3 regions of the Pseudomonas sp. GW821-FHT09C09 genome follow, and region 1 is predicted to be linked to each of the others. Evidence: predicted binding sites of a transcription regulator. Region 1 holds the regulator's gene; each other region holds the start of a gene.
The links. Region 1 encodes sigma-54, which starts transcription at its own class of promoters, with help from an activator protein. Its sites were predicted from a motif close to ANTGGCATNNANNTTGCTNT; they were not measured.
Positions count from the first base shown of each region.

Region 1 (7,893 bases):
ATGCAGTAGTAGCCGTTGTCCTCAAGGACATCCAGGGCTGTGCTTTTGCCCGAGCCGGAGCGGCCACTGACGATGATCAAGCGCATGTTTAGTGCCCGTTTTGCTCGTCCAGGACAACCTGATACAAGGCTTCGTTGGTGGTGGCGCGACGCAGTTTTTCGCGTACTTCCTTGCGATCGAGCATGCTGGCGATCTGGCGCAGCAGTTCCAGGTGTGCATCGGTGGCAGCTTCCGGGACCAGCAGCACGAACAGCAGGTCCACCGGTGCGCCATCGATGGCATCGAAATCGATAGGTGCTTCAAGGTGCATCAAGGCACTGATGGGGGATTCACAACCCTTGAGGCGGCAATGGGGAATGGCGATGCCGTTGCCAAAACCGGTCGAACCGAGTTTTTCACGGGCAATCAGCGCCTCGAAGACATCTTGCATCTCCAGATCCGGTTTTTCCCGGGCGATCAGGTTGGCAATTTGTTCGAGGGCTTTCTTTTTACTGCCGCCCGGCACGTTCACCAGGGAACGGCCGGGGGTCAGGATGCTTTCAAGTCGGATCATGGGGGTGGGGGTTATCGACCGGTAGCGCCCTGAAGCAGGCTCTGGGTCTTTTCCTTATGCTTTTTGAGTTGTTTATCAAGCTTGTCGGTCAGCGCGTCGATCGCTGCGTACATGTCGGTATGTTCCGCGTTTGCGACGACCTCGTTGCCGGGAATATGCAGCGTGGCTTCGATTTTCTGCTTCAGCTTTTCGACGCACATCGTGACTTGCACGTTGGTGATCTTGTCGAAATGTCCCTCAAGCCTCTTGAGCTTCTGCTCAACGTATTCACGGAGAGGTTGGGTAACTTCCAGTTGGTGTCCACTGATGTTGACTTGCATACAGCTTCTCCTTCGTTGCCAGTGCATAAAGCGGCAGGCCGAAGAGCCTGCCACTGGAACGCTGTAACGTGGCTTACATCAACCGCTTGCGTTCGCTCGAAGGCGCGATCCCGAGGGATTCGCGGTACTTGGCGACGGTGCGGCGAGCCACCTGAATGCCTTGTGCCTCCAGTAAACCAGCGATCTTGCTGTCACTCAACGGCTTTTTCTGATTTTCCGCGGCGACCAGTTTCTTGATGATCGCGCGGATCGCCGTGGACGAGCATTCGCCGCCTTCGGAGGTGCTGACGTGGCTGGAGAAAAAGTATTTCAGTTCATATATGCCCCGGGGGGTATGCATGAATTTCTGCGTGGTCACCCGGGAAATCGTCGACTCGTGCATGCCGACTGCCTCGGCGATGTCATGCAGCACGAGTGGTTTCATCGCTTCGTCGCCGTATTCCAGGAAGCCGCGCTGATGCTCGACGATCTGGGTGGCAACCTTCATCAGGGTTTCGTTGCGGCTCTGCAGGCTCTTGATGAACCAGCGGGCTTCCTGCAACTGATTGCGCATGAAGGTATTGTCGGCGCTGGTGTCGGCGCGGCGGACGAAACCGGCGTATTGGGCGTTGACCCGCAGGCGCGGCACCGACTCCTGGTTCAGCTCGACCAGCCAGCGTTCGTTGTCTTTGCGCACGATGACGTCGGGCACCACGTATTCGGCTTCGGTGGATTCGATCTGTGAGCCGGGGCGCGGGTTGAGGCTCTGGACCAGTTCGATGACCTGGCGCAGTTCATCTTCCTTGAGCTTCATGCGGCGCATCAGCTGGCTGTAGTCGCGGCTGCCGAGCAGGTCGATGTAATCGGTGACCAGTCGCTTGGCTTCGGCCAGCCAAGGGGTCTTGGCCGACAGCTGGCGCAATTGCAGCAGCAGACATTCGCCCAGGTTGCGTGCGCCAATGCCGGCGGGTTCGAATTGCTGGATGCGGTGCAGGACGGCTTCGATCTCGTCCAGCTCGATGTCGAGCTCTGGATCAAAGGCGTCGAGGATTTCTTCGAGGGTTTCGTCGAGGTAGCCCTGATTGTTGATGCAATCGATCAGGGTCACGGCGATCAGGCGATCGGTGTCGGACATCGGCGCCAGGTTCAACTGCCACAGCAGGTGGCTTTGCAGGCTTTCGCCGGCGGAGGTGCGGGTGGTGAAATCCCACTCGTCGTCATCACTGCTCGGCAGGCTGCTGGCGCTGGTCTGATAGACGTCTTCCCAGGCGGTGTCGACAGGCAGTTCGTTGGGGATTCGCTCGTTCCATTCGCCGTCTTCGAGATTGTCGACCGTCGGCGCGGTTTCCTGGTAGGAAGGTTCCTGGATCTCGGTATTGGGCTTCTGTTCGGCGTTGTCGGCCAGCGGGTCGGAATTGTCGAAGTCGTCGCCGTCTTCCTGGCGTTCGAGCATCGGGTTGGATTCCAGAGCCTCCTGGATTTCCTGTTGCAGATCCAGGGTCGACAATTGGAGCAGGCGGATGGCCTGTTGCAGCTGCGGTGTCATCGTCAGCTGCTGGCCCATTCTCAAGACTAGCGATGGTTTCATGGCAGGGGCTTAACACCTTATTCGCCGGCGCTATGCGCCATCCACTACAGGGCGCCGAGGCGCCAAACTTAAGCAAATTATATGCCTGAAACTGTCGTGTTTGCCTAGAGCGCTGTAACAATAAAAGCGTATAAAAACGCGCTTCAACGTTACAGCACCCGGACGGCTGGTCGAATGCTGTCGCGCTTACAGGCGGAACTCGTGACCCAGATACACTTCCTTCACCAGATCGTTGGCGAGGATGGTCGCGGAGTCGCCTTCGGCGATCAGCTGGCCGTCATTGACGATGTACGCCGTTTCGCAGATATCCAGCGTCTCGCGGACGTTGTGGTCGGTGATCAGTACACCGATGCCCTTGGCCTTGAGATGGTGAATGATCTGCTTGATGTCGCCCACGGAGATCGGGTCGACACCGGCGAACGGTTCGTCGAGCAGGATGAATTTCGGTGCGGTGGCCAGTGCGCGGGCGATTTCCACCCGGCGACGTTCGCCACCGGACAGGCTCATGCCGAGGTTGTCGCGGATATGGCTGATGTGGAATTCCTGCAGCAGGCTTTCCAGCTCCTTGCGACGGCCGGCCTTGTCGAGCTCCTGACGGGTCTCGAGGATGGCCATGATGTTGTCGGCCACCGACAGCTTGCGGAAGATCGAGGCTTCCTGCGGCAGATAGCCGATACCGGCCTTGGCGCGGCCGTGCATCGGCTGGTGGCTGACGTCCAGGTCGTCGATCAGCACGCGACCCTGATCGGCCTGCACCAGGCCGACGATCATGTAGAAGCAGGTGGTCTTGCCGGCGCCGTTGGGGCCGAGCAGACCGACGATCTGACCGCTGTCGATCGACAGGCTGACGTCACGCACGACCTGGCGGCTTTTATAGGCCTTGGCCAGGTGCTGAGCTTTCAGGGTTGCCATTACTGGGTTTTCTCGTCGGTTTTCTTCTTCGGCTGGATCACCATGTCGATGCGCGGACGCGTTTCGGTGACCTTGTTGCCGGTAGCGCGACCGGCGCTGGCGAGTTTTTTCACCGTGTCATAGACGATCTTCTCGCCCTGAGTGGTGTTGTTGTCCTTGTCGACGACCTTGGCCTTGTCGATCAGTACGACGCGGTTTTGCTGCGCGTGGTACTGAATGGTCACGCCCCAACCCTGGACGGGTTTGGTGTCGCCAGCGGTTTGCAGTTGTTCGAAATAGGCCAGGTTGCCTACCGAAGTCACCACGTCGATCTCGCCGGCCGGGTTGCGCGTCAGCGTTACGGTGTCGCCTTTGACGATCATCGAACCCTGGGTGATGATCACGGCGCCCTTGTAAGTGGCAACGCCATTCTTGTCGTCCAGCTGGGCATCGTCGGCCTGAATGCGGATTGGCTGCTCCTGATCGTTCGGCAGAGCCCAGGCGCTCACGCTTCCCAGTGCTGCGCCCAGACTGAGCAAAATAGGGAGGGTTTTAACGAGCCTCATACTGTCCTCTTACGTTCGATAGCAGGTGTATCCTGCTTTCCTTCAAATACGCTTTCATTCCCACGCCGGTCGATACACCGCCAGCGCCGTCGATTCTAACGGGTTGCTGGGTCTGCGCATATTGCTGCTGAGGGAACACCGTCATTCGGGTGCTGGTGATCAGGGTGTCGCGGTTCTTTTCATCGGTGCGCTTGACGCGAACCGAGTCGATCAGTTCGACCTCGGTGCCGCCGGAATTCACTTCACCGCGCTCGCTGGTCACGTGCCACGGGAAGTCGGTGCCGCGAAACATGTTCAGGTCGGGTTTGGTGACCAGTGTAATGTCGGTCGCCTTGACGTGCTCGGCCTTGTCGGAGGTCATTTCGTACTGCACCTTGCCGTCTTCCAGGTATTGCAAGGTGTGGGTGTTGGTCGCATACCAGTCGATCGGGCTCTCTTCTGCCGAGACAGGAGGCTTGTCGAGGAAGCGTTCCGGGCTGATGTTCCAGTAGCCGACCGCGCCGAAAATGGCGGCGATGCAACCGAACAGCAGGATGTTGCGAAACTTTTTGCTAAACATGGTTTGACTCACAGGTACGCATTGTTGGCGGCATCGAGGCTGCCCTGGGCGCGCAGGATCAGTTCGCAGAATTCACGGGCGGCGCCCTCGCCACCACGGGCCTGGGTAACGCCATGGGCATGCTCGCGCACAAAGGGGGCCGCGTTGGCCACCGCCATGCCAAGCCCCACCCGGCGGATCACCGGCAGGTCGGGCAGGTCGTCACCGAGATAGGCGACCTGTTCATAGCTTAGGCCCAGTTGCTCGAGAAGGCCGTCGAGGACGACGAGTTTGTCTTCACGGCCCTGAAACAGGTGCGGAATACCGAGATTTTTTGCCCGACGCTCGACCACCGGGGTCTTGCGACCGCTGATGATGGCGGTCTGTACGCCCGCGTTCATCAGCATTTTGATGCCCTGGCCGTCGAGTGTATTGAAGGTCTTGAACTCGCTGCCGTCTTCAAGGAAGTACAGGCGTCCGTCGGTGAGGACACCGTCGACGTCGAAAACCGCCAGTTTGATGGCTTTGCCGCGTTGCAGCAGATCGGTGCTCATTTACATCACTCCTGCGCGCAGCAGGTCGGAGAGGTTGAAGGCGCCGATCGGGCGATCGTCCTCATCCACGACGACAAGCGCGTTGATTCGATGGTCTTCCATGATTTTCAGGGCCTCGGCGGCCAGCATTTCGGCGCGGGCGGTCTTGCCGTGCACGGTCATCACCTGATCGATGGTCGCGCTGTGGATATCAATGCTGCGATCCAGTGTGCGGCGCAGGTCGCCGTCGGTGAAGATCCCGGCAAGCTTGCCGTCGGCCTCGAGAATGACGGTCATACCCAGACCCTTGCGGGTCATTTCCATCAGTGCGTCCTTGAGCAGGGTGCCGCGTTGTACCTGCGGCAGCTCCTGTCCGGCGTGCATGACGTTTTCCACTTTCAGCAGCAGGCGTCGGCCGAGTGCGCCACCCGGGTGGGAAAAGGCGAAATCTTCGGCGGTGAAACCGCGGGCTTCCAGCAGCGCCACGGCCAGGGCATCGCCCATGACCAGTGCGGCGGTGGTCGAGGAGGTCGGCGCCAGGTTCAGCGGGCAGGCTTCGTGCTCGACGTGAACGTTGAGATTGACCTCGGCCGCTTTTGCCAGCGGCGATTGCGGGTTGCCGGTCACACTGATCAACTGGATGCCCAGGCGCTTGATCAGCGGCAGCAGGGTGACGATTTCGTTGGTGGAACCGGAGTTCGACAAGGCCAGGATCACGTCGTCACGGGTGATCATGCCCATGTCGCCGTGGCTGGCTTCGGCCGGGTGCACGAAAAACGCCGGGGTGCCGGTGCTGGCCAGGGTCGCGGCGATCTTGTTGCCGATGTGCCCGGACTTGCCCATGCCGACCACCACTACACGGCCCTTGCTGGCCAGAATCATCTCGCAAGCGCGTACGAAATCGGCGTCGATATGGGGCAACAAGCCTTGTACGGCTTCCACTTCGAGGCGGATGGTGCGTTGTGCCGATTGAATCAGGTCGCTGGTTTGGCTCATGTCAGAAATCGTATAGCCCGATGAAAAGGCGGCGATTATAGCGGTTATGTTGAAAAGCCTCACGCAAGTTCGTCGTGCTTTGTCATTCCCGGTTACTAAAACCTCTTAATAGAAGCTTCGGGCCTGTCATATCGCTGAACGTGGCCGGGGAGAGGCCTTGGGCGCTTGCCCTTTGCAGTGATATAGTTCGCCGCCAGTTCGGCCTGCCCGGGATGTAGGGGCTTTCTCCAGAAAGCCAGGCGTCCGAGTGAGAGGCTGCATCGCAAGGAGTTTAGATGAGTGCCGATAACGCCTACGCGGTCGAGCTGAAGGGAGTCTCCTTCAAGCGCGGTGCGCGGAGCATTTTCAATAACGTCGATATCCGCATCCCGCGCGGCAAGGTCACCGGCATCATGGGGCCTTCCGGGTGTGGCAAGACCACGCTGCTGCGCCTGATGGGTGCCCAGTTGCGGCCATCGCAGGGCGAGGTCTGGGTCAACGGCCAGAACCTGCCGAAGCTGTCGCGCAGTGATCTGTTCGATGCGCGCAAGCACATGGGCGTGCTGTTCCAGAGCGGCGCGCTGTTCACCGATCTCGATGTGTTCGAGAACGTCGCCTTTCCCCTGCGCGTTCATACCCAGTTGCCGGAAGAAATGATCCGCGACATCGTGCTGCTCAAATTGCAGGCGGTCGGTCTGCGAGGCGCCATCGAGCTGATGCCCGATGAGCTGTCCGGCGGCATGAAGCGCCGCGTGGCTCTGGCCCGGGCGATTGCGCTCGATCCGCAGATTCTCATGTATGACGAACCGTTCGTCGGCCAGGACCCGATCGCCATGGGCGTTCTGGTGCGCCTGATCCGTCTGCTCAACGACGCGCTGGGGATCACCAGTATCGTGGTTTCCCACGATCTCGCCGAAACCGCGAGCATTGCCGATTACATCTATGTGGTGGGCGATGGTCAGGTGCTGGGGCAGGGTACGCCGGACGAGTTGATGAACTCGGATGAGCCGCGTATCCGTCAGTTCATGACCGGCGATCCCGATGGTCCGGTTCCGTATCACTTTCCAGCGACGGATTACCGCGCAGATCTTCTGGGGAAGCGTTGATGCGCAGAATCTCATTAATAGAACGCGTACGTCGGTTCGGCGAATCGGCTATCGATGCCGTCGGGGTATTTGGACGGGCGACGCTGTTCCTGTTTCATGCCCTGCTGGGGCGTGGTGGCATAGGCGGCGGTTTCGGCCTGCTGGTCAAGCAACTGCACTCGGTCGGCGTGATGTCGCTGGTGATTATCGTCGTTTCCGGGATTTTCATCGGCATGGTGCTGGCGCTGCAGGGGTTCAACATTCTGTCGAGCTATGGCTCGGAGCAGGCGGTGGGGCAGATGGTCGCCTTGACCTTGCTGCGTGAACTGGGCCCGGTGGTGACGGCGCTGCTGTTCGCCGGTCGTGCCGGTTCGGCGCTGACGGCGGAAATCGGCAACATGAAGTCCACCGAGCAGTTGTCCAGCCTGGAAATGATCGGTGTCGATCCGCTCAAGTACATCATCGCTCCGCGTCTGTGGGCCGGTTTCATTTCCCTCCCGGTGCTGGCGATGATCTTCAGCGTGGTCGGCATCTGGGGCGGTTCCTGGGTCGCGGTCGACTGGCTTGGCGTCTATGAAGGCTCCTACTGGGCGAACATGCAGAACAGCGTGAACTTCTCCAGCGATGTGCTCAACGGCGTGATCAAAAGTATCGTTTTCGCCTTTGTCGTGACCTGGATCGCCGTATTCCAAGGCTATGACTGCGAGCCCACTTCCGAGGGAATCAGTCGTGCCACCACCAAGACCGTAGTATTCGCCTCGCTGGCAGTGCTCGGCCTGGACTTTATTCTGACCGCTTTGATGTTTGGAGATTTCTGATGCAAAACCGCACCCTGGAAATCGGTGTCGGCCTGTTCCTGCTGGCA
Region 1 is NZ_JBWKPF010000008.1:153,785-161,677, forward strand. It holds gene rapZ (RNase adapter RapZ) at 1-86, opposite strand, end outside; gene ptsN (PTS IIA-like nitrogen regulatory protein PtsN) at 89-553, opposite strand; gene hpf (ribosome hibernation-promoting factor, HPF/YfiA family) at 565-873, opposite strand; gene AC07NR_RS23665 (RNA polymerase factor sigma-54) at 947-2,440, opposite strand; gene lptB (LPS export ABC transporter ATP-binding protein) at 2,627-3,352, opposite strand; gene lptA (lipopolysaccharide transport periplasmic protein LptA) at 3,352-3,897, opposite strand; gene lptC (LPS export ABC transporter periplasmic protein LptC) at 3,884-4,456, opposite strand; gene AC07NR_RS23685 (KdsC family phosphatase) at 4,465-4,989, opposite strand; gene AC07NR_RS23690 (KpsF/GutQ family sugar-phosphate isomerase) at 4,990-5,964, opposite strand; gene AC07NR_RS23695 (ATP-binding cassette domain-containing protein) at 6,240-7,049, shown strand; gene mlaE (lipid asymmetry maintenance ABC transporter permease subunit MlaE) at 7,049-7,846, shown strand; gene mlaD (outer membrane lipid asymmetry maintenance protein MlaD) at 7,846-7,893, shown strand, end outside.

Region 2 (7,893 bases), on a different contig from region 1:
TATCGCCATTACATCGTCCTTGTTTAAGTGTGAAGCAGAAGGGTTAAAGCTGCCTGATCTCCATCTCGCAGAATAATCTCCCGGCTCAATGGAGCAGGTTGTGCACCTGGGTTCAATGCGCACGAATCGTTATCGGCAAAAGTCATGGGTTCAACATAAAAACAGACATAAAAAAACCGACGCCACAGCGTCGGTTTTCGTTGTCGCGAGTACCTTGCCTCAGGTCATCTGAATGATGGTCTGCATGATGGTGCTCTGGGTCGAAATGGTCTTGGCGTTCGCCTGATAGTTGCTCTGACCCTTGATCAGGTCTACCAGTTCGTTGGTCAGGTTGACGTTCGACTCTTCCAGGGAGTTCGACACAACCTCACCCAACGTACCGGTTTTCGGCGCGTCATAACCCGGGATACCCGAAGCGAATGTCTCTTTCCAGCTGGTGCCACCGACAGGTTGAAGGCCCTGTTCGTTGGTAAAGCTGGCCAGGGCAACCTGGCCGATGGCCTTGCTCTGGTTGTTGCTGAAGTTGGCGAACAGCGTACCGGTGCCGTCAATGGTCAGGTTGGTGATCTGGCCGGTGGCGTAACCATCCTGAGTCGGGATCGAGCGCGCGGTGTCAGCGTTGTACTGAGTGGTCTTGGCCATCGAAATGGTCACACCCGCCGGGTTTGCCGATGCGCCGTTAGGCGTAAAGGTGCCGTTGGTCACAGTACCCGGTACCCAGCCAGTGAGTTTCAGGTCGCTGCTGATGATCGGGTTCGGCGCAGGAGGCGGCAAGGTGCTTGGCGTGCTGACCTGAGTCAACTTGCCAGACGAGTCAAACGTCATGGTGGAGGCGACTGGCGGCGTGGTTTTCGGATCGCTGCCGGTAGCATCCGGGTTACGACCGTCCACCAGGGTGTAGACCTTCCAGGTATTGTCATCGGTTTTCACCACATACTGATCCATGACGTGCGAGTTGCCCTGGCTGTCATAGATCGGGGTGCTGAACTGCTTGGTGTACGTTTCGAGCTTGGTTGGATCGAACACGACAGCATTGGCGCCGGTATCGACGATCTTCGGCGCGGACGAGTTCAGGTTGATCGTCGAGGTCACCAGCGAAGTGGACTTCGGCGCCAGGTTCGAGGTGTCGATCTTCAGGTCGGTCAGTACGCCGTTGATGATCTTGCCGTTGGCATCCACGCCGTAACCTTGCAGACGCGAGGTGTAGTCGGTGTTGGTGATGTAACCGTTATTGTCGACCTTGAACGTACCGGCGCGGGTATAGGAAATCGAGCCGTTGTTGCTCATGGTGAAGAAGCCGGAACCGTTGATACCCATGTCCAGCACGTTACCGGTGTTGTTGATGTCACCCTGGGTGAACTGCTGGGAAACGTTGGCCAGGCGCACGCCGTTGCCGATGACCTTGCTGCCGCTACCCAGGCGAGTGGCCGAGTAGACGTCTTCGAATTCTGCACGGGACGATTTGAAACCGGCGGTCGCGACGTTGGCGATGTTGTTGCCGGTCACGTCCAGTTGCTTGTTGGCTGCATAGAGACCGCTAAGGCCGATATTGAAAGACATATTCCACTCCTTTGTGCCGGTTAGTCGGCTCTATATACCAATGGTTTGTACTTTGGACAGGGCAACGGTGCCCTTGCCGGACAGGTTGAGCATCAGCTCGCCGCCGGTCTGGCTGATCGTCACGCTGGTGACGGTTGCCGGCAGGTAGGTCGCCATATCGGTCGAGGTGCCGTTGATCGATGCGTTGGCCTTGACGGTATAGGTACCGGTCTTGACCAGGTTGCCGTCCTTGTCCTTGCCGTCCCAGGTGAAGCTCGCATTGCCTGCGGCGCGACTGCCCAGGTCGATGGTGCGAATCGCCGTGCCGCTGCTGTCGCTGATGGTGACGGTACCGCCGGCAATCGACGACGGAACGGTGACCGAACCGGTCATGCCTTTGCTCGGATCGTCGAGCTGGACCGAGTTGGTCTGCACGATCACGTTGCGGCCGACCAGCGACGAAGCCTGCAGGGCTTGCGACGAGTTGTAGTTGCCGGCCAGAGAACTCACGGTACTGTTGAGGGTGGTAATACCCTCGAGGCTGCTGAACTGCGCCAACTGGGCAACGAATGCACTGTTGTCCTGCGGGTCGAGCGGGTTCTGGTTTTTCAGCTGGGTTACCAGCAGTTGCAGGAACGCATCCTTGCCCAGGGCCTGGCCGCCGGTGGAGCTGTTAGTGGCCGAAGCAATGCCATCGGCTGTCGAACTGGTCTTTTTCGACGAGTTCGCCAGGATGTCCTTCATGCTCAGGCTGCTGGTGGTATCGGAAACACTCATGGCAGTCGCCCCTTATTACTGACCGAGGGTCAGCACCTTCTGCATCATGGTTTTGGCGGTGTTCATCATTTCGGCGTTGGTCTGGAAGGACCGGCTCGCGGAAATCATGTCGGCCATTTCTTCCACCACGTTGACGTTCGGGTAGTAGACGTAGCCCTTGGCGTCGGCGGCAGGATGGTTTGGCTCGTAGCGCGCTTCGAGGTTGCTCTGGTCTTCGACCACGCCGAGCACCTGCACGCCCTGGCCTGCGGCGTCCTGGTTCTGGAACAGCGAGTTGCTGCCGCCGCTCTGGCCGCCCTGGAACATGGTGGCGAACACCGGGTGACGAGCGCGATAGGTCTGGTCGATGCTCGACGAGACGGTTTCGGCGTTGGCGATGTTCGAAGCCACGGTGTTCAAACGCGTGGTCTGGGCGCTCATGCCGCTTCCGGCAATGTTGAAAACGCTGGACAGGGACATGGATTACTCTCCGCGCAGGGCTGACACCAGCCCTTTGAATTTGCTGTTGAGCAGCGTGAAGCTGGCCTGGAAGCCGACGGCGTTTTCCGCGTAGTTCGACTGTTCCAGCTGAGCGTCAACGGTGTTCTGGTCGATCGACGGCTGCATCGGCGTGCGATACATCAGCGACTCGTCGCCATTGCCCAGACCTTCAGCTTCGATGTGACGGCTGTTGGTCATGTTCAGGGCGATGGTGCCGTTGGCGTTCTTCTGGCTCTGTGCTTCGAGCACTTTGGAGAAATCCAGATCCCGAGCCTTGTAGTTCGGGGTGTCGGCGTTGGCGATGTTGTTGGCCAGGACTTCGGCACGCTGGGCGCGGAAGCCCAGGGCTTTTTCGTGAATTCCGAGCGCTTTATCGAAGCTGATGCTCATGTCGGGAACCTTCAGGTGACCGGGTTTTTCGTAACAGGGTTATAGCAAGCGTCGTGCCAGTTTTAAAAAGCCCCGGATTCCGGGGCTTTGCAGGGGATCGGCAAGGCGGCAATGCCAGAAAAGCGGCAACGGGCTTCCGCCGGATGCCGCTTTTCTGCCGCTTGCCACCACCGCAAAAACCCTCAGGCATAAAAAAACGGGAGCCCCTGAGGACTCCCGTTTTTTGTGTTGCCGGTGACAGTCACTTCGCCTGGTAAATGATCCCCGGGCTGCACTGGACCATCTGGTAATGGTCCGGCAAACCGTTCAGCGCTTCGGAAGCGCCGAGGAACAGATAACCGCCCGGCTTCAGCGTGCTGTGAATGCGCAACAGGATGTCTTTCTTCACCTCGGCGGAGAAGTAGATCAGCACGTTGCGGCAGAACACGATGTCGAACTTGCCCAGGCTTGCGTAGCTGTCGAGCAGGTTGAACGAACGGAATTCCACCCGGTTCTTGATCGGCGCCTTGATCACCCAGCGCCCCGGCCCTTTCGGGTCGAAATAGCGCTGCAGACGATCGGCGGACAGACCGCGACCGATCGCCAGGCTGTCGTACTCGCCGGTCTTGCAGTTGGTCAGCATGCTGCCGGACAGATCCGTGGCAACGATCTGCACGCCCATCTTCAACTGACCGATGTTGGTCCGCTCGAACTCGTCGATCGACATCGACAGCGAATAGGGTTCCTGACCCGACGAGCAGGCCGCCGACCAGATCCGCAGACGCTGGTTGGGAGCGGCCTTGATCGCCTCGGGCAGCACCTTGTTCTTCAAGACTTCAAACGGATAGGTGTCGCGAAACCACAGGGTTTCGTTGGTTGTCATGGCATCGACCACCTGCTCGCGCAAACCGCTGCGCGGCTGGGTCTGGATGCGCTGTACCAGCTCACCCAGGGACTTGATGCCTTGCTGCTCCATCAGTTTGTTGAGACGGCTCGAGACCAGGTACTGCTTGTTTTCACCGAGCAAAATGCCACAGGCTTTTTCCAGGAAGACCCGGAACTGTTCGAAATCCAAATTACCCGTAGACAAATGATGCCGCCTCTTAAATCGTGTTGACCGCCAGGGACGGAAAGTCCCTAGCTGATATCTGCTGCTTTGATCCGGTCGACTACCCGGGATGCCAGGTCATCAGGACGGAATTTGGCCAGGAAGTCATCGGCACCGACTTTCTTGACCATCGCCTGGTTGAACACACCCGACAACGAAGTATGCAGGATGATATGAAGCTTTTGCATGCGAGGGTCGCCGCGGATTTCCGCCGTCAGGGTGTACCCGTCCATCTCCGGCATCTCGATGTCGGAGATCATCATCAGGAACTCTTCTTCCGGCTTCTTGCCCTCGTCGACCAGCTTGCGCAGGTAATCCAGCGCCTGCTTGCCGTCGTTCAGCGCCACCACTTCGACACCGACCGTCTGCAGGCAACGTGTCACCTGCTTGCGCGCCACCGACGAGTCATCGACCGTCAGCACCCGCAGAGACAGCGCCTTGCTCTGGGTCTCGACATCCACCACGCCGACCGAAATCGCTTCCGGTGTCGGTGCGACTTCCGCCAGCACCTTCTCGACGTCGATGATTTCGACTAACTGATTGTCCACCCGAGTCACAGCGGTCAGGTAATGATCGCGACCGGTCCCCTTGGGTGGCGGATGGATCTCTTCCCAGTTCATGTTGACGATACGTTCCACCGAGCGCACCAGGAAACCCTGGGTCTTGGTGTTGTATTCCGTGATGATCACGAACGGACTGTTCTTGTCTTTCAACGCCCCGGAGCCGGTCGCCATTGCCAGATCAAGGATCGGAATGGTCGCCCCCCGGATATTCGCCACCCCGCACACGACAGGACTGGACTTGGGCATCAGCGTCAGTTGCGGGCACTGCAGCACTTCCCGAACCTTGAACACGTTGATCCCGTAGAGCTGCTGGCCGTCGAGACGGAACAACAACAGCTCCAGGCGATTCTGCCCTACCAGTTGCGTGCGCTGGTTCACCGAATCCATTACACCAGCCATGCCCAGACTCCTACACCAACGCCAAGTGTTGTTGCGACGCACATTCATTGCTAAACGGCACGGCGCTTGCTTTTTAACTCGTATGAACATTCAAACGACATTTTTCCGACGCCTGACATCCCCTATCCGCAGAGGACTTTGCGCGGTGTCCGCCATTTGCCTGTTTTTCGCGGGCAGCCCTGCCAGTGCTGATGCGGTTACCTTGCCTGACATGCTTATCGGCGTCACTCAGGGCTTTCTTGAATTCACCGTAGAAGACTATCTGGCTACCAGTCAAACGGAAGGGCGTTATGAAATCGAGGTCAAGCAGCTCGATCCGCGCATGCGCATGCCTATGTGCGACAAGGAATTGACAGCGTCCCTGGAGAGCCCGGGACGCCCCCTGGGCCGTGTAACGGTCAAGGTCCGCTGCGAAGGCGCCTCCCCCTGGACCGTGTTCGTACCCGCTCAAGTCCGCCTGTTTCGCCCGGTCGTGACCACCACTCGCCCGCTCAAGCGCGCCGGCATCATCGAGCCCCAGGACGTGACCTTGCGCGAGCATGATGTCAGCCTGATCAACCAGGGTTTTCTGACGTCGGTGGATGAGGCGATCGGGCAGAAATTGACCCGACCAACGGTCGCCGATCAGGTGATTACCCTTGTGCATCTGGAACAGGCGGAAGTCGTTCGCAAAGGCGATCAAGTGGTGATTACCGCCCGTAGCGGCACACTGGCCGTGCGCATGCCGGGCGAAGCCCTGTCCAATGGCGGTCTGAAAGAACAGATTCGAGTGAAAAACCTCAATTCCCAGCGGGTCATCAAGGCGCAGGTCATGGCGCCGGGCCAGGTGGAAGTGGCAATGTGAGCAACGACTGGAGCAATGACAGGAAAGCCTCGTGAGTGATCGCGCAGAAAACTGGCGCCAACCTGAGCTGTTCCCTAAACTGTGCCGCAGCAGGATCTGTGCGGCGCATGCAGGCTTAGTGGTAAAAGAGCCTAAAGTTTTCCAGGGGATGGCCGAGAACATGGCAAGCGTCCAAATTCCCAGAGGTTTTTAACATGGTCATCGATTTCAGCCGTTTGAACAGCTCCTCGTCACTTACGGGCAGTACACGTACCAGCGCGCCCAAGGAAACCGCCGAAACCGGCACTTCCGCGCCGCTGAATACCCCGGCCGAACAGGCCAGTACCGCAAAAAGCGGGGAATCGGTACACCTCAGCAATGAGGCTCAACAGTTGCAGAAGGTCACTGACAAGCTGCGCGATCAGCCTGCCGTCGACAAAGCCCGCGTGGCCGAGTTGAAAGCAGCGATTGCCGATGGCAGCTACAAAGTCGACAGCAACCGTGTAGCCAGCAAACTGCTCAACTTCGAAGCCCAGCGCTAGGCCTCGGCCTGCGCCAGGCTTTTGGACGCTTAAAACCCAAGGCCAGCCATGCACGACACTACTTTATTGCAACTGATCACCGACGACTTTGCTCCAGCTCAACAACTGCTGGAGTTACTGCATACCGAGTCCCTCGCCTTGCACGGTCGCGACATGCCCCTGCTGGAAGAAATTCTGGCGCGCAAACAGGCATTGATCATTCTGCTCGAGCAGCATGGCCGCAAACGCAGCGAAATCCTCGCCAGCCTCAATCTGTCGCTCGACCGCCAGGGCCTGGAACAACTGGCCAGCCAGTCGAGCATCGGCGAGCAGTTGCTGAGCCAGAGCGATGTCCTGATCGACCTGATCGCCCAGTGCCAGGCGGCCAACGCCAAGAATGGCCAGTCGATCGTGATGCAGCAGGCCGCCACGGCCAATCAGCTGAAAATCCTCACCGGTGGCGAGCCTCCCGCGCTCTACGATGCCAGCGGCACCTTCTCCAAACTGCAGAAACCTCGCGCGCTCAGCCAGGCGTGATGCTTTCTTCCATGCTTGCGCCCTATCAACGCGCGATACATGCTGGCAAAATACTGGCCAGTCGTAGTCAAAATTTGTCTGGAGATTGATTTAACGTGTCCAATGATGACGCTCCGCAGCCCCCAAAGGTGCTTACCACGCCCCTGGAGATCTCCAGCAATCTGCGCCAGCTGCAAGAGAGCCACGATCCGCTGATCATCACCTTTCACGAGCGCAGCCAGCGTTTCCAGAGCTACCTGATCAAGGTCGACCGGGAAACCGCCACCATTGCCCTGGACGAAATGATCCCGCGCGATGGCGAGCGCTTCCTGCTGGCTGGCGAACCCTTCAAGGTCGAAGGCTTCCACGAAGGCGTGCGCATCGCCTGGGAATACAACGGCACGCTGGACATCAAGGAATCCGACGGCGACCGCTTCTATGTCGGCGAGATGCCCACCGAAGTGGTCTATCATCAGCGCCGCAACGCCTTCCGCGCCGCACTGAAACTGACCGATCTGGTGAGCGTCGAACTGGGCGGCGAAAAACTCAAGTCGCCGATCGGTGGCAAACTGCTGGATATCTCCGCCACCGGTTGCAAGCTGCGTTTCGAAGGTGACATCACCGACCGCCTGCAACTGGGCCAGGTCTATGACCGCCTGATCGCCCCGCCACTGTTCGGCAACCAGCCAGCGGCGGTCGAGCTGCGTTACCTGCACTTCGAAGAAAAACTCAACATCACCTTCGCCGGCCTGCGCTTTCACAACATCAGCGGCCCGGCAGCGCGCAACGTCGAGCGTT
Region 2 is NZ_JBWKPF010000012.1:5,872-13,764, reverse strand. It holds partial or broken gene AC07NR_RS28290 (calcium-binding protein) at 1-9, opposite strand, end outside; gene flgE (flagellar hook protein FlgE) at 220-1,560, opposite strand; gene flgD (flagellar hook assembly protein FlgD) at 1,591-2,316, opposite strand; gene flgC (flagellar basal body rod protein FlgC) at 2,332-2,775, opposite strand; gene flgB (flagellar basal body rod protein FlgB) at 2,779-3,186, opposite strand; gene cheR (protein-glutamate O-methyltransferase CheR) at 3,428-4,255, opposite strand; gene AC07NR_RS28260 (chemotaxis protein CheV) at 4,303-5,235, opposite strand; gene flgA (flagellar basal body P-ring formation chaperone FlgA) at 5,318-6,079, shown strand; gene flgM (flagellar biosynthesis anti-sigma factor FlgM) at 6,274-6,600, shown strand; gene AC07NR_RS28245 (flagella synthesis protein FlgN) at 6,649-7,116, shown strand; gene AC07NR_RS28240 (flagellar brake protein) at 7,212-7,893, shown strand, end outside.
Region 2: flgB (flagellar basal body rod protein FlgB) is a predicted target of sigma-54. The motif match lies at 3,228-3,247, and genes of this name have one in related genera.

Region 3 (7,893 bases), on a different contig from region 1:
GCTTCTCGACGACGAGCTGCAAGTGGTGCTGGTCTACGGCAACGACGTGCCGCGTGTGCTGGAACTGTGCGCCGAAGCCGGCATCGCCGCCGCGCCGTCGCTGGAAGCCTTGAAGGTCGCCGTTCACGTCTGAACGCAATAAAAGGGAACCCTGCGCGCGACCGTCTATCCTAAAAGTGCATGCCACTATTCTGGAGCGACACCATGGGTTCCACGTTCAACGGCCTGATCGGCCTGATCATTCTTGCCCTCGACATCTGGGCGATCATCAACGTGCTGAAAAGCGGCGCCGAGACCGGGATGAAAATCCTCTGGGTGCTGTTGATCATCCTCCTGCCGGTGCTGGGCCTGATCATCTGGGCGATCGCCGGGCCGCGGGGCAATGTGCGGATCTGAGCGTTCGCACCATGGATTGCGCGGGGCCGATGAACTGAGGTTCGACCTGTCATCTTCGGCAACGTAGAATGCGCGCCTTTCCCGGGCAATCGAACCTGACGATTGGCGCCCGCGCATTCATCGGAGCACTTCACCATGACCGTCACCAAGACCAGCGAATACCTGGAAACCCTCTACGAAGGCTACGGCCAGCGTTTTCGCATGGAAAAACTGCTGCACGAAGTGCGCACCGAACACCAGCACCTGGTGATCTTCCAGAACCCGCGCATGGGCCGGGTGATGGCGCTGGACGGCGTGATCCAGACCACCGAAGCCGATGAATTCATCTACCACGAAATGCTCACCCACGTGCCGATCCTCGCCCATGGCACCGCCAAGCGCGTACTGATCATCGGCGGCGGCGACGGTGGCATGCTGCGCGAAGTGACCAAACACGCCAGCGTCGAGCACATCACCATGGTCGAGATCGACGGCACCGTGGTCGACATGTGCAAGGAATTCCTGCCGAACCACTCCAAGGGCGCCTACGACGATCCACGCCTGAACCTGGTGATCGATGACGGCATGCGTTTCGTCGCCACCACCACTGAAAAGTTCGACGTGATCATTTCCGACTCCACCGACCCGATCGGCCCGGGCGAAGTGCTGTTCTCGGAAAATTTCTACCAGGCCTGCCACCGCTGCCTGAACGAGGGCGGCATCCTCGTGACCCAGAACGGCACGCCGTTCATGCAGATCGACGAAGTGAAGACCACCGCCGGTCGCCTGCGCAGCCTGTTCCCGGACTGGCACTTCTACCAGGCGGCCGTGCCGACCTACATCGGCGGCTCGATGACTTTCGCCTGGGGTTCGACCAATCCGGCCTACCGCAAGCTGAGCCGTGAAGTCCTGCAACAGCGCTTCATCGGCAGCGGCATCGTCACCCGTTACTACAACCCGGAAATCCACATCGGCGCCTTCGCCTTGCCGCAATACGTACTGCAAGCGGTGAACAAGCCAAGCAACGACTGATCACTCGGTCGTCATCTGCGGGAGCGGGGTGATTCGCTCCCGTAGATGAAAGGTTTTTCATGTTTCATCGGTGTAAAGCTTTTGAACGATCAATCCTGACAAAAGTCGAGATAGATGTAAGCCCATTTGCGGGTTTGTTCGAGGAGGCTCCAATGCAAAAGTGGAAAGTCACTTTCGTGGATGATCACGGTGAAATTGTCGATGAAGTCTTCGAGCGTGCGGAATGCCCCAGCGATGATGAGGCCGCACGACTGATCAAGGAACGACTCCTTCCTGTCGCCGCCGCACTGGATCTGAACGATCTGGAAGGGCGCACCTCCGATGCAGGCGCCAAAAGCCTGAAAACCCAGAACAGCATCGAAATCCGCAGCATCACACCCATCTGAAAATCTTCTTGTCAGTAACGCACCAGGCCTTGGCAGCGGCTCTATCTTGGGGCTACTCTGCAAGCGAGATCAGCGAACGGATCGCTAAGGTCTGGTCTTGTCAGCTACATGCTTGTTTCCCGTCGGCAACACGGTTGCCGTAACGCCTGAGCCGTTCGGCCAGGCGCAGGGAATACGGAAAGTCTATCCATCTATGCGAGGGGGACGTTCATGAGCACAGCCTATCAAGAAGACATCAGCAGCAACGTGCTGCGCCGCATGAAAGAAGGCGGTTTCGATTTTTCCCGATTCCATCCCATCGAGTTCTACGCCATTTTCCCGGACGAGGAGCGGGCGCGCAGGGCGGCAGGCAAGTTTCGCGGTGAATCCATCAATGCCCAGGTCAGTGCGCGCGACGACGGCGCGTGGTCCCTGGAATTGAGCAAGGTGATGTACGCAACCTACGACGACATCGGCGATTTCGAACAGGGCTTTTCGGCGGTGGTCGAGCCTCTGGGCGGCATCATCGAAGGCTGGGGCGTGAAGCAGGAGGTGCGCAACCGCCATCGTTTGAACTGATCACCCTCGCAACACGTCGAGCAACGGCTGACCTTCGGGTCGGCCGTTGTCGTTTCTGCACCTTGAACATTGCACGGCAAAACCCTGAAACAAGAATCCGAGGCAAAAAAAAGCCACCAGGAGAGGTGGCTGAAAGGGAAGACCGGAAGGAGAGGAAACCGGTCAGGGTTACGGCCGGGAGGGCTGCCGGGGCAAGCCATGTCAGTTGGGCTGCGTGCTTCGTCAGGGACGTTTTGCAGCGGATGTGCGGATTATCCGCAGCAGGCGCCGGGCAGTGAAATCAACTCTGACTATGCTGGTGATAGGCGACAGGACTGCGTCGCAATGAAGCGGGGGCGATCAGGTTGGGGCATTTGCCGCACAGGAATGGTGCGGTGCGTGTGGCGTGAATATCCAACCGATTGAAATCAAAGCGTTTATGCCGATGGCACGGGCCTTGCGAAGGCCTGTAGGTCCGGGGTGACAAGGAGTACGGCATGATCCGCACCTATTTTGATGAAATGTACGATGCCGGCGGCCAGGTCCGTCCGCATTACCGGGAGTTTGCCCGCTGGCTGGCGGACACGCCTGACGAACTGCTGGCCCAGCGGCGACGCGAGGCCGATCTGCTGTTCCATCGTGCCGGGATCACTTTCACGCTCTACGGGGACGAGCAAGGGACAGAACGCCTGATTCCCTTCGACACCATTCCGCGCAGCATTCCCGCCAGCGAGTGGCGGATCGTCGAGCGCGGCTGCATCCAGCGGGTCAAGGCGTTGAACATGTTCCTCGCCGACCTCTATCACGAGCAACGCATCATCAAGGCCGGGATCATTCCCGCCGAGCAGGTGCTGGCCAACGAGCAATACCAGTTGGCGATGCAGGGCCTGGATCTGCACCGCGATATCTATTCGCACATCTCCGGCGTCGATCTGGTGCGCGACGGCGACGGCACGTATTACGTGCTCGAGGACAACCTGCGCACGCCCAGCGGCGTCAGCTACATGCTCGAAGACCGCAAGATGATGATGCGCCTGTTCCCCGAACTGTTCGCGGCCCAGCGCATCGCCCCGATCGACCATTACCCGAACCTGCTGCTCGACACCCTGAAAAGCTCAAGCCCGATCGACGACCCGAGTGTGGTGGTGCTGACTCCGGGGCGGTTCAACAGCGCGTTTTTCGAGCATGCGTTTCTGGCGCGGGAAATGGGCGTGGAACTGGTCGAGGGCGCCGACTTGTTCGTGCGCGACGACAAGGTCTTCATGCGCACCACCGACGGCCCGAAAGCGGTGGACGTGATCTATCGCCGACTCGACGACGCGTTTCTTGATCCGCTGGCGTTCCGCCCGGATTCGATGCTTGGCGTGCCGGGGCTGCTGTCGTCCTATCGCTCCGGCAACGTGGTGCTGGCCAATGCCATCGGCACCGGGGTGGCGGACGACAAGTCGGTGTATCCGTTCGTCACCGAGATGATCCGTTTCTACCTCGATGAAGAGCCGATCCTGAAGAACGTGCCGACCTGGCAATGCCGCAATCCGTCTGAACTTTCCCATGTGCTGGCCAATCTTCCGGATCTGGTGGTCAAGGAAACCCAGGGCTCCGGCGGTTACGGAATGCTCGTGGGGCCGGCAGCGACGACCGCGGAAATCGATGCGTTCCGCGAGCGGATCAAGGCCAAGCCTCACGCGTACATCGCGCAACCGACGCTGTCGCTGTCGACCTGTCCGACCTTTGTCGAAAACGGCATTGCGCCGCGCCATATCGACCTGCGCCCGTTCGTATTGTCCGGCCGCGAAACCCGGGTCGTGCCCGGCGGTTTGACCCGTGTCGCCCTGCGTGAAGGCTCTCTGGTGGTGAACTCATCCCAGGGCGGCGGAACCAAGGACACCTGGGTGGTCGAGGATTGAAGGAAGCCTGCCATGTTAAGTAGAACTGCCTCGGATCTGTACTGGATGTCGCGTTACCTGGAGCGGGCGGAAAACCTCGCCCGCATGCTCGATGTCAGCTATTCGCTGTCGCTGATGCCGCAGGACGGCCGTGGCGACGGTCTGCACGAACTAGCGATGCCGCTGATGATTACCGGCACCCTGGACGATTACCTGGAACGCCACGGCGAGCTGCATGCCGAGCGATTGCTGCATTTCTTCGCCCTCGATGCGGCCAACCCGGCGAGCATCTATAGCTGCCTCGGTGCGGCGCGGGCCAGTGCCCATGCGGTGCGCGGACGGATCACCGCTGACATGTGGGAGAACATCAACGCCACCTGGCTGGAGATCCGCGGGATCGCCAATCAGGGCCTCAGCCGTTATGGCATGAGCCGCTTCTGCGAGTGGATCAAGGAACGTTCGCATCTGTTCCGTGGCGCGTCCTACGGCACCATCATGCGCAACGACGCGTTCCGCTTCATTCGCCTGGGTACGTTCATCGAACGGGCCGACAACACCTTGCGCCTGCTCGACGCCCGCTACGAAATGGCCGGTGATCAGGCGGAAGCGGTCAGCGACGGCACCGCCCACGCCTATTACCAGTGGAGCGCCTTGTTGCGGGCCTTGTCCTCGTTCGAGGCCTACACCGAAATCTACCGCGATGCGCCCGGCGCCCGGCATGTCGCCGAACTGCTGCTGTTGCGTGCCGACGTGCCGCGTTCGCTGCGGGCCTGCACCGAAGAGATCGACCAGATCCTGGCGCAACTGCCGGGAGCCAATGGTCGTCCGGCGCAACGGCTGGCGGCGGAAATGGACGCACGCCTGCGCTACACCGGCATCCAAGAAATCCTCGAGGAAGGGCTGCACGCCTGGCTCACCGAGTTCATCCCGCTGGTGCGCCAGCTGGGCAACGCCATTCACAGCTCCTACCTGGAGGCCGCATGAGACTTTCCATCAGCCACGAGACCACCTATCACTACGAAGATCAGGTGCGGGCGAGCATCCAGTATCTGCGCCTGACACCCCACGACAGCGAACGCCAGCACGTACTGAGCTGGCAGCTCGACCTGCCGCGCCCGGTACGGGCCCAGCTCGATCCGTTCGGCAACATCCTGCATGTGCTGACCATGGACGAGCCCCACGAAGCGATCATCATCGGCGCTCGGGGGCAGGTCGATATCGACGAATTGCGCGAAGCGGAACATGAGAGCCAGTCGGCGCTGCCGTTCCTGCGTTTCACCCGGCTGACCGAGGCTGACGAGGCGCTGCGGGCGTTTGCCGAGAAGTCCTGCAAACAACGACGGGACCGCAACGCATTGATTGACCTGATGCATGGGCTGAATCAGCACATGACCTACACGCCGGGTTCCACCGAGGTCGACACCAGCGCCGCCGAGGCGTTTGCCGGGCGGGCGGGTGTTTGCCAGGACCACGCTCACGCGTTTCTGGCTTGCGCGCGCAGTCTCGGGGTGCCGTCGCGGTATGTGTCGGGTTATCTCTACAGCGAGGATTGCGAACACCTGGCCAGTCACGCCTGGGCCGAGGCCTGGATCGATGACGCCTGGTACAGCTTCGACGTGACCAATGAACTGGCGCGGCCGGAGCGGCACCTGAAACTGGCGGTGGGACTGGATTACCTCGACGCCTGCCCGGTGCGGGGCATGCGTCGGGGCGGCGGGTCAGAGCAGATGCATGCGAAAGTGCTGGTGTCGCCGACACCAGCGCCAGTCATCTCGGTGCAGCAGCAGTAAACGATGTAATTGGGTTACTTGGCGGGCGCAACCTTGCGCCCGGCCATGTGCTGCAAATACCCGATCAGCTTCTGCAGATCCGCGTCCGGTAACACTTCGGCGGAGAATCCCGGCATTTTCGCCTGCGGCCACTGACGCAGACTCTGCGGATCGCGAATGTAGCGCTTGAGGAAGTCCGCGCCGAAGTACTCGGTCGGGTTGTAGGGAATATTCAGGTCCGGCCCGAACTGCGCATCCCCCGCACCATTCAGGCGATGGCAGGCCAGACAGTTTTTCTGAAACAGCGCAAAACCCTGGTTCACCGGGTCATCGGCCTTCAACGCAGGATCCGGCAGCAGGGCAGGGAAACGCTCGGCCACCGGCGCCATGCGCTTGATGCTGGCAACTTCGAACGGCCATTGTTCCGGGCTGATATTGCCGGCCTGCGGGTCGGTCCACACCAGATAGAACGGCCCGGCGCTGTGCTTGCCTTCCGACAGCGGCGGCCATGGGTGGACCGGGTCTTCGATGGCCAGCCAGGCGCGTGAGCCTTTGTTGTTCAGTAGCGGCGCGGCGGACAGCTCTGCGGCAAAACCGTCCAGCGCTACGGCTTGCAGGTGATCTTCGGGTTTGATGCCGGTCAGCAGCGCGGCAATCGGCACGGCGCGATAAGTCATGTCTTGCTTGTAGGAAACGTCGTTCTTGACCGTGAGGGTTTGCACCTGAGGATGCTTGAGCAATTCCTCGGTCTGCCAGGTGCGGCTGTTCGCGCCCAGCTCCAGGTTCAGCTGCGCGGCAGACAGGGGCAGGCTCAGCAGCATGGCCCCGAACAGAATGAGCGTTTTCAAGTGATCGCCGTCCATGTCGTGGAAGTGCGCAAAGGTTGGCACAGCCACGCTGGCCCGGATAGCGGGCCAGTCAAATTTTCAGTGGCGATGAGCAATACCTGCCGCTTGAGTCAGCCGATGACCTTGGTCAGGTTCGGCAAAATCAACAACAGCGTCGTGGCGAAAAGAATGAGCCCTGCTTGACGAACTTTCGGTTGTTTGAACATGGCTTGACCGCCTTTTTTGTTATTTCCTGATGCCTGCCTGCATATCCATGACGGCAAGCGCTGCACTTCCTGTTGAAGAACGCCTGCCTCGGCAAAACCCGACGACAACGACGTACATGTTCACCTTAGGGCCCGCGTCACGCTTGGCTTAGATCCATTTCATATGTATTTGCTACCAGTCGCGATTAAAAAGGTATGAGGCCCATTGCCAGCTTCTTTGCCGCCCTTTTGCTAGACAGCTCGGTGACCTGAACCGGTTAACCTGATCGGGAATGACCGTCCGTCTGAGCGTGCACGTCAACGTCATTGAGCGCTGTGGTCATTGAATCCGTGACCGTCCCGGCCAAGAGTGGAGGCACGAATTTCACTCACCGCACAGGTTCGAGAACGCCATGACCCAAGCTTTGATTTTCGACGCATTACGCACGCCCCGTGGCAGAGGCAAGGCCGACGGTTCGCTGCACAGCGTCAAACCGGTGAACCTGGTGGCCGGGTTGCTGACCGCGCTGCAGGCGCGCACGGCGCTGGACACCAGCCAGGTCGATGACGTGGTGCTCGGCTGTGTCACGCCGATTGGCGATCAAGGTTCGGACATCGCCAAAACCGCCGTGCAGGTGGCCGATTGGGATGTCAGTGTCGCTGGCGTGCAGATCAACCGCTTCTGCGCCTCGGGGCTGGAAGCGGTGAACCTGGGGGCGATGAAAGTGCGTTCCGGGTTCGAAGAGCTGGTGGTGGTCGGCGGCGTCGAATCCATGTCCCGCGTGCCGATGGGCAGCGATGGCGGCGCCTGGGCGCTGGACCCGCAGACCAACCTGCACAGCCATTTCACCCCTCAAGGTGTCGGCGCCGACCTG
Region 3 is NZ_JBWKPF010000001.1:1,003,152-1,011,044, reverse strand. It holds gene AC07NR_RS04735 (hypothetical protein) at 1-133, shown strand, start outside; gene AC07NR_RS04730 (PLDc N-terminal domain-containing protein) at 205-396, shown strand; gene speE (polyamine aminopropyltransferase) at 532-1,407, shown strand; gene AC07NR_RS04720 (hypothetical protein) at 1,560-1,793, shown strand; gene AC07NR_RS04715 (ribonuclease E inhibitor RraB) at 2,004-2,351, shown strand; gene AC07NR_RS04710 (circularly permuted type 2 ATP-grasp protein) at 2,828-4,237, shown strand; gene AC07NR_RS04705 (alpha-E domain-containing protein) at 4,250-5,200, shown strand; gene AC07NR_RS04700 (transglutaminase family protein) at 5,197-6,006, shown strand; gene AC07NR_RS04695 (c-type cytochrome) at 6,021-6,848, opposite strand; gene AC07NR_RS04690 (acetyl-CoA C-acetyltransferase) at 7,432-7,893, shown strand, end outside.
Region 3: AC07NR_RS04710 (circularly permuted type 2 ATP-grasp protein) is a predicted target of sigma-54. The motif match lies at 2,775-2,794, and genes of this name have one in related genera.